2 regions of the Exiguobacterium sp. s91 genome follow, and region 2 is predicted to be linked to the other one. Evidence: a T-box and tRNA genes for the amino acid it is inferred to sense, from the RefSeq annotation. Region 2 holds a T-box; the other holds one or more tRNA genes.

Region 1 (9,485 bases), 1.2 Mb from region 2:
TACAAGTACTACGCGCCTGTATCGAGCGACTCAAGAGACAACTACCTCCTTATCAAGCTTTTGCTCGGATTGAAGCAGGGACGTTATTGATCGTCATGGAAAAGCCGGACGAGGTGGCGTGTAAGGAAGCGATGGAAGAATTGAGCCAAGAAATCTCTGTACCATACGAAATCGAGGGGCATCATGTCTATGTCAACATATCCATCGTCATTGATAATGGCGAAGGGGCGACCAACAATCGAAAGCGTCGGGTGCAGCAATTATTGACTGCCTTACAAGAAGCAGCGCAACAAAACGAACGTGTGATGTGTATTGACCAAGAATGGCGTAAGGATCAAGAATTACGAGTCAAAGCAGCACAATCCCTAGCCCAAGCTAACATCGAAACGGATTTTCATCTGGTTTATCAATTACAATACGATGTTCAATCAGAGCAATTCATCGGTCTTGAGGCCTTAGTTCGCTGGAAGACCTCGTTACAAGGAGCAGATCGACCATCCGTATTCATTCCGATTGCTGAAAAAAGTGATTTAATCATTCGTCTAGGAGAATGGATTTTTGAGGAAAGCTGTAAGACACGCAAAGCATTGATCGATCTGGTTCCAGACGAGTTTACGTTATCTGTCAACGTATCACCACGCCAGTTGACGAGTGAATCGTTCATGCCGTTCATCGAACGAACGCTACTGAAGTATGCCTTAAAACCGCAACAGATTAAAATTGAAATCACAGAGAGTCAGTCACTTGATTTCGAGAGTCAATCGATTCATCGAGCGCTCAAACGAATCAAAACGCTCGATTTCCCGTTGTCACTCGATGATTTCGGAACTGGTCACGCATCCTATCATGTTCTCGAGCGTTTGTTACCGTTACGTCAATTAAAGATTCCGAAGCAATTCATCGAACAAATCGGTGAATCGGAGAAACGACAATCCATCCTCGAGTCGATTTTTCAACTGAGCCAGTCGATGCATGTCGAATGTATCGTCGAAGGAGTTGAGACAGGAGAAGAAGTACGCATTGCCAAGGAAATCGGTATTCATCTATTCCAAGGTTATTTCTTCGCTAAACCGGTACCACTTGAAGAAATCATCTGTCTACTGCAAAAGACGAATGAAGGAACGGTCCGTTGACCAACAAAAGCCACTTCAGTCCGAATCGCTCGGAGGAGAAGTGGCTTTTTAGTATTCATTTCGATTGATACAGGCGATACTGATTTCGTCCTTGTGCTTTTGCTTTGTACAAAGCGCTATCCGCTTGCTTAAATACTGTTTCAGCTGGTTGTTGATGAGCGTAAGCAATTCCTGCGGATACCGTAATGGATACGGCATGATCTTGCATGACGGAAGGTGTTTGCTGAACGGCTGTTACGATTGTTTCAGCTAGGACGACAGGAGGATGCAGTTCGATGTCTGGAACGATGACGATGAATTCTTCACCACCATATCGACCGACCGTAACGGGTGCCGGACAATGCTCGTTCAATAAGATTGAAAAGTGGCGCAAGACAGCGTCTCCTATCGCGTGACCATGTGTATCGTTCACATTCTTGAAGTGATCCAAATCAAACAAGATGACTCCCCAAGAATCTTTACTCTTTTCGAGCGTTGTGACTTTTTCTAAAATGACATGGCGGTTCGCGAGCCGCGTCAATTGATCGGTCGAAGCAAGATAGGATTGATAAGAATAAAGAACAAAATGCTGCTGAAGAAGTGAAGACAAACGATAAAACAAAAAGGCTCCACCAATCGTTAAAATGAAATATGGAATATAAATCGTTCCCCAGGCATCCGCTGGGGAGTTGCTCATAATCAATCGCGAGAGTACGAGTAGGGAACCGACCGTGACGATGGCAGAAAAGAAATACCCTTGCCGTTTGATGAATCGACGACAAATAAAAGAAAGTATTAGAAATCCAAGTAGTGTGATGACAGAACTAAACAGAGCGTTTAGTGAATCGCCACTATCAATCACGAATCGGTAGATCAAGAGCATCAGCCCTGTCACGGCAATACTGATATTACCACCAAACAAAGCGGACAAAGCGAGTGGTAATAACCGTAAATCAATCAATGCTCCATTTAAGTCGATTGCATTATGCATAAGTAGAATGCCAGTCATACCATTGGAAAGTCCGAAATAGAGACGAGTAGACATTTTTGAGTCAGGTTGAATTGGCAAACGATCACGAAGTAGGTAAAAGGTGAACGTAGAAACGAGAAAAATAATACAGATATTAATAAAAAAGATATTCACTGTCGCAAGCATCACGAAGCCCTTCCTATATCAAAGTTTCAATCTATCGTCATTGTACGATATCAAGTCATACAATGACATAAAAATGGAAAAAACAGCCTAATCGGCTGTTTTAACGAATCGGTGCAAATTTTTGAATCTCTTGAACGGCCTCATTCCATGAAGCGACACGAATGACATTATTCGGTACGGCTTTACGGTTATAAGGTGCGTCGAACAAGATTACAGGAATCGATGTGTCTTCTGCGATCTGCACAGCATTCTCTAATCGATCTTCCATGAATAAATCGAGTGATAAATCACGGACGACTTGTACTTTGTCGTGTGATCCCGTCATGATCAAGGAATCAAGAGGAAGTTCGTGTTGTTTGATCCACTCTTCTGTTACAGGACGAACGAGCTCCGATCGTGCTGTTACGTAATGGAGGTCATATTGCTTCCGCAAATTCCATAAGTGGTGGCGAACATGTTCTTGAGGGATGGATTCACGATAAATGCCGGTCTCGTGACCGGAGTTCACCATGTAGTCCCAAAATTCGATTTGATTCATATCAGTGTACGTATGCAATTCATACTCGGACGCCTGATTGAAGTCAATCGACGTTCCGAGATATTTATTCATGTAAGTGAAGCAAGAGGATGGATGTGTGATCGTTCCATCAATGTCAATTCCAATTTTCATTTACAGTCACCCACGTTCTAAAAATTTTTCTTCACTTAGTATAACATAGTCGAAATCGAGATACGAAAAAAGACTCCTCGCGAGGGAGGAGTCTTCAACTTATGCGTGGTTCGCTTTTTCGGCTTCTTTTTCAGCCTGTTTTTCGAGAACGATCGCATCGATCTCTTTCTTCAATTCTTCGACCATCGTTGCTTCCGGTACTTTACGGATGATTTCTCCGTGACGGAATAACAATCCTTCGTTTCGTGCACCAGCGATACCGATATCAGCTTCACGTGCTTCACCAGGACCGTTGACCGCACATCCGAGAACCGCAACTTTGATGTTCGCTTGGATGTTTTCGATATAGTCTTCGATTTCTGCAGCGATTGACATCAAGTCGATTTCGATCCGACCACATGTTGGGCATGAGATCAATGTCGCTGCGTTTGCTGCGAGACCAAATGATTTCAAGACTTCTTTTGCAACTTTTACTTCTTCGACAGGATCCGCTGAAAGAGATACACGAACTGTATTTCCGATTCCACGTGACAAGATTGCTCCAAGTCCCGCTGCTGATTTTAATGAACCAGAGCGAAGTGGACCAGATTCCGTAATTCCGACGTGAAGTGGATAGTCGAATGATTCAGAAGCGAGCTGATACGCTTCAAGCGCCAACTGTACGTCTGATGCCTTAAGCGAGACGATGATATCATGGAAGTCGAGATCTTCGAGAATCTTAATGTGGTGCAACGCACTCTCGACCATACCACGAGCAGTTGGGTAGCCATATTTTTCAAGAATATGCTTTTCAAGTGAACCGGCATTTACCCCAATCCGGATTGGGATATTTTTTGCTTTTGCTGCTGTAACGACGGCTTCGACCTTTTCGCGGCGACCGATGTTACCCGGGTTGATTCGGATTTTATCGACGCCAGCTTCGATTGCCATAAGCGCAAGTTTATAGTTGAAGTGGATGTCTACGACAAGCGGAATGTTGATTCGGCTTTTGATTTCTGCAAGTGCGAGCGCATCACGTTCTTCTGGACAAGCGACGCGGACGATTTGGCAACCAGCTTCTTCAAGGCGTAGGATTTCAGCGACTGTCGCTTCGACGTCGTGTGTTTTAGTTGTCGTCATACTTTGGATGATGACTTCATTATTTCCACCAATGACAAGGTCCCCTACACGAACGGGACGAGTCTTAGAGCGATGGACCATTTTCGGCATATCGAAAATCTCCTTTTGTGGCATACCGCCATATTGTTTATGTTTACCTTTTCTATCATATCGAACTATTCCCTAAAAATCGAGAAACAAGAACGAAAATTGAACATTTACAATTGTTTAATGAAAGAAGGGCGTCCGTCAATCCGTCGGACGCCTGATTTTAATACTCATTGAGGTTTACGTGAAGAACGCGGCTTCGAGGAACGGGCGATCCATAATGGCACTAATGTGTAGACGAAGTGTCCGATTACGAGTATCCCGATTCCGAAGCGAAGATAATCGAGTTGATATAGAAGCATACCGATTGGGAAAGACCAGAGATTCGTTGCGACCGTGTAAGGAAATGTGTGGCGATACGCCCACGGACGTGGAAGTAACAATCGGACGAACCCCTTCGTTAGATACGCCATAAACAATACGTAAAGTAATACAGCGATTGCGATAAAGATGAAATGAAGGATGAACCAAACGATGATCGGGATGTTTTTTTGTAAAAAGAAGGAATCAATGACCGTCGTCCAAAATGAAATCCAAGCTAATCCACAAAAATAAAGGGAAACATCTGCCAAACGAAGACGCAAAAACGGACGATTTGGAATTAAAGAAGTTTGTAAGTAATTAATCAGTTGACGTAAAAATGACAAGTGAATCACTCTTTCTACTGTTTTATAACAGATTTTAATTGTTTAATTTTTATTGGTGATAAAGGGTTTATGTGTGATGGTACAGATTAATAAAACCTTAACAAACGGATGTCTCAAAAACTATTTACAAGTTCAACAGACCTTTACATAATGGGGGAGTTGAGAAAATAAACTTTACAAACACATCAATCCACATGAAATAAAGGAGCTGGCAAGATGAACTATGATTTGCAGGAAATGATTTTCACCTTCATAGGTGGACTCGGGATTTTCCTATTCGGTATTAAGTATATGGGAGATGGGCTCCAAAAAACAGCAGGAGACCGATTACGTTATATCCTCGATAAATATACGACAAATCCACTGTTAGGTATCCTAGCGGGTATCGTCGTCACGATTTTGATACAGTCGTCGTCAGGGACGACCGTCATCGTTGTCGGACTCGTTAGTGCAGGTCTGATGAATTTACGACAGGCAATCGGAGTCGTCATGGGGGCTAACATCGGAACAACGATTACGGCTTTCATCATCGGCTTTAACGTCAAGGAAGCTGCGCTTCCAGCAATCGCAATTGGTGCTTTCTTGATCTTCTTCTTCAATAAAGAACGGGTTCAATACATCGGACAGATTTTCTTTGGCTTCGGTGCATTGTTCTATGGTTTGACATTGATGGGCGACGGAATGGCTCCACTCGAGTCAAGTGTCTGGTTCCGTGAGTTGACGGTATCGATGTCGGATAATCCATTGCTTGGTGTATTCGTCGGAACGATCTTTACTGTTCTTGTCCAATCGTCTTCAGCAACGATCGGTATCTTACAAGAGTTGTACGCTGGTGGCATGATCGATATCAAAGCAGCACTTCCGGTCTTGTTCGGTGATAACATCGGAACAACGATCACAGCAGTACTTGCAGCACTTGGTGCGTCGATTGCAGCTAAACGGACAGCAGCGGCACACGTCATCTTCAACATTATCGGGACGATTTTATTCTTGATTGCATTACCAATCTTCTCAAGCTTCATTACTTGGATCACAGGCGCGCTTGATTTAGGTCCAAAAATGCAAATCGCCTTTGCACATGGAACATTCAATGTCGTCAATACGTTGATTCAATGTTGGTTCATTGCGCAAATCGCATGGCTTGTACAAAAAATCGTACCGGGTACGGATACGACGATTGATTCGAAACCGCGTCATCTCGATCAGAACATCTTGAACCAATCTTCGGCACTTGCTTTGAATCAAGCAAAGCTCGAAGTATTGCGAATGGGAGAATTCTCGAAAGACGCACTTGCAAAAGCGCACCGTTACACGCAATCGCATGATAAGAAAGATGTTTCAGAATCAGAGCAGATTGAATATGCGATCAACCATTTAAATACAGAAGTCACGAGTTATCTCGTTAAAGTAGCGGCACATGATTTATCAGAGCGTGAATCAAATGAACACTCGTTACTGATGCACGCTGTCAATGATTTCGAACGAATCGGTGACCACGTCGAAAACATCGTTGAATTAGTCGATTTCCAAATCGTCAACCGAATTCAGTTCACATCAGCTGCGAAGAAAGAGCTTGATGACATGTATGCCTTGACGCAAGAAATCGTCGATTGTGCCGTACGCGCTGTCGAAGAGGATGATGTCACACGAGCTCGCAAAGTTCTAGAACTCGAAGGTAAACTCGATGCACTCGAACGGTCATTCCGGAAGCATCACGTCCTTCGTGTTAACGCTGGCGAATGTACGGGACAAGCAGGGATGATCTTCGTCGATCTCTTGTCAAACCTCGAACGAATTGGCGATCACGCCGTTAACATCACGGATCTCGTCCTTGAACAGCGGACGGCTTTAACGAACTAAGTGAAATACGATTTTCTTATGACGGCTGATTTCAAAAAAATGAAATCAGCTGTTTATTTTTTTGAAATAGCATATTGACAAGTTTCGCCACATCTCGTAATCTAGTAAGAGTAAGAAACATACATCATGGCGGTGTAGCTCAGCTGGCTAGAGCGTACGGTTCATACCCGTGAGGTCGTGGGTTCGACTCCCTCCGCCGCTACTATTACTTAAGGACCCTTAGCTCAGCTGGTTAGAGCTGACGGCTCATAACCGTCCGGTCGCAGGTTCGAGCCCTGCAGGGTCCATTCAGTAGAACGCTTCTCGTTGAAAAACGGGAAGCGTTTATTTTTGTTCCCCCGGGGAATAGTAAAGATATTGTAATAATATTCATACTATAGTAACTAAGGGAGAGCGAAGAGAGATGGAACGTAACCATACGATGATGCAGTTTTTTGAGTGGCATGTAGAGAATGATGGGAAGCACTGGCAACGCTTGAAAGAGCGGGCGCCTGAATTACGTGCTGCCGGCATCACGTCCGTGTGGATTCCACCGGCGTCAAAAGGTCAATCGGATGAAGATACAGGATATGGCATCTATGACGTCTATGATTTAGGCGAATTTGATCAAAAAGGAACGGTCCGTACGAAATACGGTACGAAAGATGAACTCGTCGAAGCGATCCAGGTTGCTCGGGAGAACGATATCGCTGTTTACGCTGATGTCGTCATGAACCATAAAGCAGCAGCCGATGAACTCGAGACGATCAATGTCGTCGAAGTCCATCCGGAAGATCGTTCGAAAGAAATTTCAGAAGAGTTTGAAATCGAAGCTTGGACGAAGTTTACGTTCCCAGGACGTAACGGAAAATATTCAGATTTCATCTGGACACATGAATTTTTCAATGGAACGGATTTTGATGCCCGTGAAGAAAAGACGGGTGTCTTTAAAATTTCCGGTAAAAATAAAGATTGGAATGATCAAGTCGATGATGAATTCGGAAACTATGACTATTTGATGTTCGCGAACATCGATTATAATCACCCGGAAGTCCGAGAAGAAATGATCCGCTGGGGACATTGGTTCCAAGAAACAATTGATTGCCAAGGTTTCCGACTCGATGCCATCAAACATATCAACTATGAATTCGTTCATGAATTCGCAAAATCAATGATTGAAAAAAGTGAAGGTGACTTCTATATGGTCGGTGAGTTCTGGAAATCAGATCTCGATGATTGTCGTCATTTCCTTGATAGCGTCGACTATACGATCGATTTGTTCGATGTTCCGCTTCATTATAAGTTCCATGAAGCTTCGAAGCTGGGACAGGAGTTTGATATGACGACATTGTTTGCAGATACCCTTGTCGAATCACACCCGACGAATGCCGTCACGTTCGTCGACAATCACGATTCTCAACCGGGGGAATCACTTGAGTCGTGGGTGGATGACTGGTTCAAACAACACGCTTACGCGGCGATTTTACTTCGTAAAGACGGTTACCCATGTGTCTTCTACGGTGACTATTATGGAGTGCAAGGACCACATCCGGTAGAAGGGAAAAAAGAAATGATCGATGCTTTACTCTATGCACGGTATCACAAAGCATATGGTGAGCAAGAAGATTATCTCGATGATCCACATTGTGTCGGTTGGGTTCGTCGTGGAGTTGAGGAAATTGAGAACTCTGGCTGTGCGGTCTTATTGTCGAATGCCGATATGTGTGAAAAACGGATGTTCGTTGGTGAAGAACGGGCAGGCCAAGAATGGTTCGACTATACGAACCATCAAGATCACCCTGTCGTGATCGACGATGAAGGATTTGGTGTCTTCCCAGTTCCAGGTGGTGGTGTCTCAGTTTTTGCTCCACGAGAAGTCAAGTAAATCCGAGGGTCTTGACTTGCGTCAACACAGGTTCTTTTGCTAGTCTTAAAGGGTATTGAAGTTTTCGAAAATAGCACAAAGGGGGACATGAACATGTCAAAATTTGAATTACCAGAACTCGGCTACGCTTATGATGCGCTTGAGCCACATATCGATGCTCGTACGATGGAGATTCACCACACGAAACACCACAACACGTATGTCACGAACGTGAATGCGGCGCTTGAGGGTACAGAACATGAAGGAAAGTCACTTGAAGAACTTCTTCAAAACTTGGATGCTCTCCCAGCAAACATTCAAACTGCAGTCCGTAACAACGGTGGCGGTCACTGGAACCACTCATTCTTCTGGAAACTGTTGAAGAAGAACGATGGCGCTGCTCCAACAGGCGAACTCGCGACAGCAATCGACGAAGCATTCGGATCATTCGATGCATTCAAAGATGCATTCGCGAAAGCAGCAACAACTCGTTTTGGTTCAGGTTGGGCTTGGTTAATCGTTGACGGTGGAAAATTGGCGGTCGTTTCGACACCAAACCAAGATACACCAGTCATGGAAGGCAAAACACCAATCCTCGGTCTTGATGTTTGGGAACACGCATACTATCTCAACTACCAAAACCGTCGTCCTGATTACATCAATGCGTTCTTCAACGTCGTTGATTGGGATCACGTAGCGAAGCTTTACGCTGACGCGAAGTAATGTGAAAACTAGCGTATCGTTCAATTGTGAACGATACGCTTTTTTTAATGCGGAAAATGATGGGATAGGTTGTTATGGAAAGTTTCCTTCTATATAATGAAACAAGATGACTTTTGAACGATAGGGGAGTACGCCATGGCTAAACGAATTACCGTACGAGGAAGACGGCGTAATCATCTGCCGCTTCGTCTGAATTTAATGTTCTTCGTCGTTTTTTTATTGTTTGCGATTTTGATTTTCCGTTTAGGAGTCGTGCAAATCGTCAATG
Region 2 (9,485 bases):
AGAGCGACAACGTTTCGGTTTTGAGGAAGGACGCCCTCTCATCGTCATCTATGGCGGTAGTCGTGGCGCACCCGCAATCAACGAAGCAGTCGTCGATATGATGCCAAAGGTCGAGCAAGCAGGCTGGTCGCTCCTCTTCGTTACGGGTCAAATTCATTACGATACGATTGTGTCACGCGTCGGTTCCGTACCAGAACGCATTCAACTTCGTCCATTCGTATATGATTTACCGAATATCTTAAAAGCCAGCCAACTCGTCATTTCGCGTTCGGGAGCAAGTACGCTTGCAGAGCTGACGACACTCGGCTTACCGAGTGTGCTCATCCCAAGTCCTTACGTGACGGAAAATCATCAAGAGGTCAATGCCTCATCGCTCGTCGAGACAGGTGCGAGTCTATTGATTCGTGAACAGGAACTGACAGGTGATCGGTTGTTTGAGGCATGTGAAAAAGCGTTAGCACAACAACAAACGATGTCTGAAGCGGCGCTTGCGCTCGGTATGCCGAACGCTTCACGGGACTTAGTTGATGAATTGTTACGATTGACGGCACAAAAAAACTAAACTATTGCAGGAAAAGACCGATAGGGAAATGAACTGTTACGTATAGAGGGGGAATGAGACGTGAGGGAACGGAGAGCGGTCGGACGACCACAAGAGGACGAGAACGTCCGTAGTCTCGAAGATAAGATACCTTATATCCGTGAACAACGTCGCAAAAAAGCCAACCGAAGACTCATTTATGTCCTGATTCTGATTGGTCTATTGGTCGGTGTCGTCTTTTATCTACAATCGAGTTATTCTCGGGTTGCTCAATTTGATATCGAGGGTAATGTCAATGTGAAGTCTGCTGATATCTTGCAAGCGTCCGGGATTAAGGTGAAGGAAACACACGCCTTTAATGTATCGGAAGAAGACGTTCTTGAGCGAATCGAGAAGGTTCCGGGTATTCAAGAAGCGACGATGCAAAAACAGTTTTTGCATCAATATCGCGTGACGGTGACGGAAGAGAAAGAGATTGCTTACGCGAAAGATAAACCGGGAGACCGGATCGTGCTTGCGGACGGGACGATCATTCCTGGAAAGTCGAAGGAAGAACTATTCGATGCTCCGATCTTGACAGGATTCACGGATCAGTCATTAAATCGATTGACGAAGGAACTTGTTAAAATCGAGCCGAAAGTACGGAGCCGAATCTCAGAAATCGTCGCAAACGATAAGACGGACAAAGGCGGTCTGAAGTTATTCATGACGGATGGGAATACGGTATTACTCAGTACGTCTGCCTTTTCAAATTCCTTGAATGAATACGTGAAGGTCATTTCTGCCTTACCGAAAGGAAAGACGGGAACAATTACAATTGATGGCGGTATCTATTTCAAACCATATAAAGGGAAAAAATAGAAGATTCGTAAAGGGTTGACGAACAAAAAAACAAACGTGTGTTTTCATTCGTCGACCGTTGTTCGAATCGTCATCAAATCGTAATCTATTCGAACGCTAAGACGGGCAATAACTTCTTTTCGTAAGTATTTATATAGTGTAGACTTAAACGAGAAGAAGCCTGTCCTGTTCCTAGAATATAATTAGGAATAAAAAGGATTAGTATTATGAAAGTGGAGGTGTCACTCCCATGGAAACGAAAGGTACGATTGCCGCACTCGACATAGGGACATCGGAGGTGAAACTCATCGTCGGTGAACTACTTGGTGGAACGCTGAACGTTCTTGCTGAAGGTTCTGCACCATCCGCGGGTGTTAAACGAGGTGTCATCGTTGACATCGATCAAACGGTACATGCCATTAAACAAGCGGTCACGGAAGTGGAACGTACACTTGGTGAACCAATTGGTGAAGTATATGTTGCTATCTCTGGCGAACACATTCAAGTGAAGGATTGCCAGGGGATGACATCAATCAAAGGTGAGGACAATGAAATCACGGATGATGACGTGAAAGATGTTCTGCATTCTGCGATGGTCATGCGAATTCCAAACGAACTCAGTGTCGTCGATGTCCTGCCGAAGACGTTTACGGTCGATCAGCAAACGGAGATCACTGATCCTAGAGGAATGATTGGTTATCGTCTCGAAGTAACAGGGAAGCTCATCATCGGAGCAAAGACGATCCTACATAGCATTAAACGTTCCATTGAACGGGCTGGTTTAGAGCTTGCTGGATATGTGCTGGAGAGTTTAGCGGTATCTAGAATCGCAGCATCGATTGATGAACTCGAACTCGGTGTCGGAATCATCGACATCGGACATGAGACGACGACACTTTCCATCTATGAAAAGAATGATCTCGTCTACTCGACGACGTTGCCATACGGTGGCGATCATCTGACACGTGATTTGACGTATAAGATGAATTGTAAATATCAAGATGCGAAGCTCGCAAAAGAAGAGTACGGTGTTGCACTTGAAGCACTCGGTGATCCGGAAGAGAAAGTTTCTTACGTCACGATCAACGGGGAACATCGTTTCGAGCCACAATCAGAAATCGGTTTCGTGTTAGAAGCGCGACTTGAGGAAATCTTCGAGATGATTCAAAAACGAATGACGCAAGCCGGATACGCTCATATGAACAGCGGTTTAATCTTGTGTGGCGGAAGTTCTTCACTGCCGGGAATCGACCAGCTTGGAAAACGAATCTTCAAGCAGAGCGTCAATGTCTATCAACCTGCTAGTCTTGGTATTCGTCATCCGAAGTACGCCGTCGCAGCTGGTATGTTACGTTATGTACTTTCACGAAGCGCCGTATCGAAATCAGGTTTCGACCGCGCGGAAGAGAAGGAAGTCGTAGCACACGGACGTGAACAGGATGCACTGCTCATGAACGAACAAGCGACACCTGTTCGAGAAGAACGGTCGACACGTGAACAGCCTCCAAAAGAGAAAAAGTCATTCAGCAGTTTCTTTGAGAAATTCTTTGGTTAATGCCTACAAAAAATCCAATGAGTAAAAAATATTAGGGGGCCCTTTTTATGTTGCATTTTGATGAAATGATGGACCAAGTAGCAAAAATCAAGGTCATCGGTGTAGGTGGTGGCGGTTCGAACGCCGTCAACCGAATGATTGAACACGGTGTCCAAGGCGTAGAATTCATCGCAGTAAACACGGATGCGCAGGCATTGAACATGTCACAAGCTGACGTAAAACTACAACTCGGTGCTAAATTGACACGCGGTCTCGGTGCGGGTGCCAATCCGGAAATCGGTAAAAAAGCGGCGGAAGAGAGCCGTGAGCAATTAACAGAAATCCTTTCTGGTGCTGACATGGTCTTCGTCACAGCGGGAATGGGTGGCGGAACGGGTACAGGAGCAGCTCCTGTCATCGCGGAGATTTCAAAAGAGATCGGCGCATTGACAGTCGGTGTCGTCACAAAACCATTCATGTTCGAAGGACGTAAACGGATGCAACATGCTGTTTCAGGTGTCCAGAACTTCAAAGAAAAAGTCGATACGTTAATCGTCATTCCGAACGACAAGTTACTTGAAATCGTCGATCGGAATACACCAATGCTTGAAGCGTTTAAAGAAGCGGATAACGTCTTGCGTCAAGGTGTACAAGGTATCACTGACTTGATCGCCGTACCTGGTCTGATCAACCTCGACTTCGCCGATGTGAAGACGATCATGACTGAGAAAGGTTCTGCTTTGATGGGTGTAGGTGTCGCGACAGGCGAGCACCGCGCGACGGAAGCAGCGAAAAAAGCGATTTCGAGTCCGTTGCTTGAGACATCGATCGAAGGCGCAAAAGGTGTTCTGATGAACATCACAGGTAGTGCGAACCTCAGCTTGTACGAAGTGACGGAGGCCGCACAAATCGTCCAGAGTGCAGCCGATGAGGAAGTCAACTTGATCTTCGGTTCTGTCATCAACGATAACCTAGAAGATGAAATCATCGTCACAGTCATCGCGACGGAATTCGAAAACGAACCACTCGATTTCGAAATTCCATCGGCACAAGAGATGATGAAAAACCTCTTGAAGAAAAAACAAGCGACTCCACCACCAACTGAGGAGTCTAAACCACAAGTCGAAGAGACACCTGTCAGCTCGAATCCTGAACCGGCTAAAGCGCCAGATGTCGAAGAAACGATGGACATCCCATCATTCCTTCGCCGGAATAATCGTTGATCGATGTTCCAGTGACACGACTGCTAAACGATGAGGTGTCGCGAAAGCGGCGCCTCTTTTTTTAAAATCAAAGGAGGCATGAACATGTTTGGACAATGGATCAAATGGGATACACCGACGGGTACCGTACGTGCCGCCTTTACGACGAAGTTCGCAGCCCCTCATGAGAACGGAAATTTAGGATTACATGTCAACGATGATCGCGACGGTGTCATCCAGAACCGACAAGTCATCGCACGTCAGCTTGATCTCTCCCTCGAGAACTCGATTTGGGCACAGCAAGTTCACGGAAATCACGTCGAACAGGTGACGACACTTGACTCTGGGCGCGGTGCTTTGGATTACGAAACAGCGATTACGGGTACAGATGGATTGGTGACGACCGATTCAAATGTCTTATTGATGATGCTGTTCGCTGACTGTGTGCCGCTTGTCTTCTGTGATCCGACGACAGGAATCATCGCGAATACGCACGCCGGCTGGCGCGGAACTGTTGGCAATATCGTCGAGGAAACAGTCAAGCAAATGGAACGTGCGGGTGCGAGTCGTTCATCGATTCAAATGGTCATCGGTCCATCGATCCGTGATTGTTGTTACGAAGTCGATCAACCCGTCATCGATGCAATCGATGCGCTTGAACTCGATGAGTCTCCTTACATACGCAAGGAAGATGGAAAAGCGATGTTATCGCTACAAAAAACGAACGCTGCGCTAGCTGAGCGTTGTGGAGTCGGTGATGTCCTTGACACAGGTCTATGTACACACTGTCAGGCGGAAGATTACTTCTCTTATCGCCACGGCGACCACGGTGGTCGCTTTGCAAGTTTGATCGTAAAGGAGTCATTGGATGTCAATTCTTGATAATGTACAAGAGGTTACGAAACGAATGCAACAAGCAAGTGAAAAGAGTTCTTCTGAAAAGCAGGTACAGTTGATTGGCGTGACGAAATCAGTCTCAAGTCAAGTTGCTTCTGAATTATTAGCAGCAGGTGTGACCCATCTCGGTGAAAATCGCCCGGACGGATTGCTCGAAAAACAGGCAGAGCTCGGACGAACCGCCTGTACATGGCACTTCATCGGTACGCTACAAACTCGTAAAGTTCGTCAGATCATCGATGCCATTGACGTGCTGCATTCCCTTGACCGTCTTCATTTGGCGGAAGAGATCAATAAACGAACGGACCGAATCATTGATTGTTTCATTCAAGTCAACGTTTCTGGAGAAGAATCGAAGCAAGGCATCGCGCCTGAGGATGTACCGTCGTTCTTACATGAAATCGGTCAGTATCCAGCGATTCGTGTCATCGGACTGATGACGATGGCACCGTTAACGGAAGATACGACGCGTATCCGTGAGGTATTCCGGTCATTAAAAACATTGCAAGAAGAGGTCAAGGCGAAAAAATTGTCGTATGCTCCATGTACGGAGTTATCTATGGGAATGTCGTCTGATTTTGAGATCGCCATCGAAGAAGGGGCGACGTTCGTCCGAATCGGGACGACGCTCGTTCACACCTAAACGAGAAGAAGGGAGAATGGATATGGGTTTTAAATCAAAAATGCAAAATCTATTTCTCGGCAACAGCGACGATTTAGATGAACTTGAATATGAAAATGATGCTACAATAAATAAAGGTAGAGGTGCTTCACAACAAGAGTATGAAGAGTATTACGAGGAATCTACCCCAAGTGTTACTCAAAAGGAGGACAGCGTGAGACAATCGAATATCGTGCCGCTTCATGCGACGAAAAAAACGAAATCGCAAGTCATCTTGAGTGAACCACGTGTCTTCAACGAAGCCCAGGAAATCGGGGAACATCTTCGTCAGAACCGTGCTGTCATCGTCAATATGCAGCGTATGTCAAAAGATCAATCACGACAGATGATCAATTTCTTATCTGGTGTCGTCTTCGCTCTCGATGGAACGATTACGACGATCAGTCAGAATACCCTCCTCTGTGTTCCGAACAACGTCGAGTTGGCTGGTAGCATCTCGAATCTTCTTGGAGAAGATGATATTAATCATAAGGGGTGGTAAGTATGGATTCTCAAGTGATGTACGCAATTGGTCGTACATTGAGTACGTTATTACAGTATTACAGTTACGTTATGATCGTTTATATCCTGCTTTCGTGGTTCCCGAATGCCCGTGATTCTAAATTCGGACAAGTGCTCGCGATGTTAGTCGAGCCATTCCTAGCGCCCTTCCGTCGTATCATCCCGCCTATCGGGGGCATGCTGGATATCTCGCCGATTGTAGCCTTCCTCGTCTTGAACTTGGCTCAATCGGGTATCCGAGCAATCTTTTTAGTATGAGCGTATACGATCATTATCGTGGAAGCGAGCGGGAATTCGTCGATTCAGTCTTGAACTGGATCGATCACGTGGAAGCGACCTATACGTTCAAATTAACGGATTTCCTAGATCCACGTGAACAACAAATCACACAAGAACTCGTCGGCTCGAAATGCGCCCTCTTTTTTGAGGGCGGTTTCGAAGGCGCTGAACGTAAACGGGCAATCCTCGCACCAGATTATTATGAATACAACGCGGATGACTTTGACATTTCCATCTATCGCATTCATTATCCTACTAAATTCGTTGAACTTTCTCATCGTCAAGTCACCGGTACATTATTGAACGTCGGATTGAAACGATCTAAATTCGGCGACGTCATCATTCAGGATCAAGTACAGTTTGCCGTCGCGGACGAAGTCGCGACCTATATCGAAGCAAACGTCGAACGTGCAGGGAAGACGAAGATTCGTCTTTCGCGTGTTGAGGCGGAAGACCGTTTGAAAGTGAAGGATCAAGAGTGGGAAGAGACACTTGGGTTCGTCAGTTCACTTCGGTTCGATACGGTCGTGAGTGAAATTTTAGGCTTCTCACGTCAAAAAGCACAGACGCTCATTAAACAAGGTGAAAGTAAGGTCAATTACAAAGTAGTGGATGATTCGAGTTTCATGCTAGAAGAAGGCGACTTGCTTTCCTTGCGTGGAACAGGACGCGTCAAGTTGATTGCAATCCTCGGATCAACGAAACGTGACCGGATCAAGCTACAATACGGTATTTTAAAAGGATAAGATAAATGCGGAGGAGGAATTCATCATGCCATTAACGCCACTCGATATTCATAATAAGGAGTTCACACGAAAGTTTCGCGGCTATGACGAAGATGAAGTGAACGAATTCCTAGATCAAGTCATCAAGGATTTTGAATTGTTGTTACGTGAGAATCGTCAGCAACAGGAAGTCATCCAAAACATGCAAGCGCGCGTCGATTACTTCAGTTCGATGGAAGAAACATTGAATAAATCGATCATCGTCGCACAGGAAGCGGCTGAAGAAGTCAAAGCCAATGCTTCAAAAGAAGCGAGCTTGATTCTAAAGCAAGCAGAACGTGAAGCAGAGCAGTTGCAAGATGCGGCGCAACGCCGGGCACAACGGACGGACTTCGAAGTAGAGCAAATGCGCAAAAAAATCGAACTCTATCGTAATCGATTCAAAGTATTGATCGATGCGCAGATGGAATTATTGACGAGCCATGACTGGGATGCGTTTGATTTCTCTTCTCGTGGAGCGCTTGACGATGTTCCAGCAGTTGCGTATAATGACGACGATGTCGTATAAATAAAATCAATGACAAGGACACGTCGCATCTTGGACGGTTGACAGCGAATCGGGGAATGGTGGAAGCCCGAGCAACGAAAAAGATGGGGTATCCCCTTGGAGTGCATGACTGAACGTTCGCTGAACAGTAAGTCATGCCGGCTCACTCCCGTTATCGAGTTCTTAAGCGGTCCTGCGTCGTCAAACTGGCGAGCGGGATTAGTAGGGTGGTACCGCGAGTTCAGCCAAGCTCGTCCCTATCTCAGGGATGAGCTTGGCTTTTTTTGTACTTTTAAAGCGAAAGGTGAGAGATAGTCAGATGGATTACAAAGAAACCTTATTGATGATGAAAACAGAGTTTTTAATGCGAGGCAACTTGCCAAAACGTGAACCAGATATGCAAGCACGATGGGAAGAGATGAATCTCTACGCTGCGGTCCAGGAAAAGAACGCTGGAAAGCCAACGTTCATCCTCCACGATGGTCCTCCGTATGCGAATGGTGACATCCACATGGGTCACGGATTAAACAAAGTCTTAAAAGACATCATCGTTCGTTATAAATCAATGAATGGCTTCCAGTCTCCGTACGTGCCTGGTTGGGACACACACGGATTACCGATCGAAACTGCACTTCAAAAAGCCGGTGTTGATCGTAAATCGATGACGGTCGCTGAATTCCGTGAATTATGTGCGAAATATGCGCTCGAACAAGTCGATCACCAACGCGAACAGTTCAAACGCCTCGGCGTTCTCGGTGACTATGACAACCCATATATCACCCTGCAACCAGAATTTGAAGCAGCTCAAATTCGTTTATTCGGGGATATGGCGAACAAAGGCTATATCTACAAAGGGAAGAAACCGGTCTATTGGTCACCGTCTTCTGAATCAGCACTCGCTGAAGCAGAAATCGAATATCAAGATAAACGGTCAGCTGCTATCTATGTCGCGTTCCAAGTCATGGACGGGAAAAACATCTTAGAGCCGACGGATCATTTCGTCATCTGGACGACGACACCATGGACGATTCCAGCGAACCTCGGAATCTCTGTCAGTGCGGAACTGACATATGCGCGGATCGAATATCAAGGAAAAGGCTATATCGTAGCGGAAACACTCGTTCCTGAAGTCATCGAAGCACTCGGATGGGAAGACGCAACAGTCGGACGTATCTTTAATGGTGCGGACTTCGAATACATGAAAGCAAAACATCCATTGTACGACCGTGAATCACTCGTCATGCTTGGCGATCACGTTACAGCGGAAGCGACAGGTGTCGTGCATACGGCTCCAGGTCACGGGGAAGATGACTTCCGTATCGGTCAAGCGTACGGTCTTGACGTTCTTTGCCCAGTCGACGATAAAGGGGTCATGACAGCAGAAGCTCCTGGATTCGAAGGCATGTTCTATGAGGATGCGAACAAAGAAATCGGTCTCGCACTCGAAGAAGCAGGCGCTCTCTTAAAACTGTCGTTCATCAAACACTCGTATCCACACGACTGGCGGACGAAAAAACCGGTCATCTTCCGGGCAACGCCACAGTGGTTCGCTTCAATCAAAGACTTCCGTGCGGAAATCCTTGATGAAATCAAAGGCGTCCAGTGGATACCAGAGTGGGGCGAAACACGTCTCCACAACATGTTCAAAGACCGCGGCGACTGGGTCATCTCACGTCAACGTGCTTGGGGCGTTCCACTTCCAATCTTCTATGCTGAAGATGGAACGGAAATCGTCAC

The links. A T-box is a leader RNA that pairs with one kind of tRNA and senses whether it is charged. The one in region 2 lies ahead of ileS (isoleucine--tRNA ligase), so its partner is inferred to be a tRNA-Ile.
Region 1: it has a tRNA-Ile gene. The T-box ahead of ileS (isoleucine--tRNA ligase) is inferred to sense a tRNA for this amino acid. The anticodon was not compared.

Annotation. Positions count from the first base shown of each region.
Region 1 covers NZ_JACSMZ010000001.1:2,000,614-2,010,098, reverse strand. The annotation lists gene KNQ06_RS10480 (GGDEF domain-containing phosphodiesterase) at 1-1,133, shown strand, start outside; gene KNQ06_RS10475 (GGDEF domain-containing protein) at 1,189-2,157, opposite strand; gene KNQ06_RS10470 (5' nucleotidase, NT5C type) at 2,369-2,938, opposite strand; gene ispG (flavodoxin-dependent (E)-4-hydroxy-3-methylbut-2-enyl-diphosphate synthase) at 3,038-4,147, opposite strand; gene KNQ06_RS10460 (hypothetical protein) at 4,315-4,800, opposite strand; gene KNQ06_RS10455 (Na/Pi cotransporter family protein) at 5,008-6,651, shown strand; tRNA gene KNQ06_RS10450 (tRNA-Met) at 6,780-6,853, shown strand; tRNA gene KNQ06_RS10445 (tRNA-Ile) at 6,865-6,938, shown strand; gene KNQ06_RS10440 (alpha-amylase) at 7,055-8,515, shown strand; gene KNQ06_RS10435 (superoxide dismutase) at 8,609-9,217, shown strand; gene KNQ06_RS10430 (peptidoglycan D,D-transpeptidase FtsI family protein) at 9,353-9,485, shown strand, end outside.
Region 2 covers NZ_JACSMZ010000001.1:837,627-847,111, forward strand. The annotation lists gene murG (undecaprenyldiphospho-muramoylpentapeptide beta-N-acetylglucosaminyltransferase) at 1-562, shown strand, start outside; gene KNQ06_RS04150 (cell division protein FtsQ/DivIB) at 623-1,402, shown strand; gene ftsA (cell division protein FtsA) at 1,632-2,936, shown strand; gene ftsZ (cell division protein FtsZ) at 2,984-4,138, shown strand; gene pgeF (peptidoglycan editing factor PgeF) at 4,223-4,999, shown strand; gene KNQ06_RS04170 (YggS family pyridoxal phosphate-dependent enzyme) at 4,986-5,657, shown strand; gene KNQ06_RS04175 (cell division protein SepF) at 5,851-6,177, shown strand; gene KNQ06_RS04180 (YggT family protein) at 6,180-6,455, shown strand; gene KNQ06_RS04185 (YlmH family RNA-binding protein) at 6,452-7,222, shown strand; gene KNQ06_RS04190 (DivIVA domain-containing protein) at 7,248-7,769, shown strand; T-box leader at 7,770-8,010, shown strand; gene ileS (isoleucine--tRNA ligase) at 8,068-9,485, shown strand, end outside.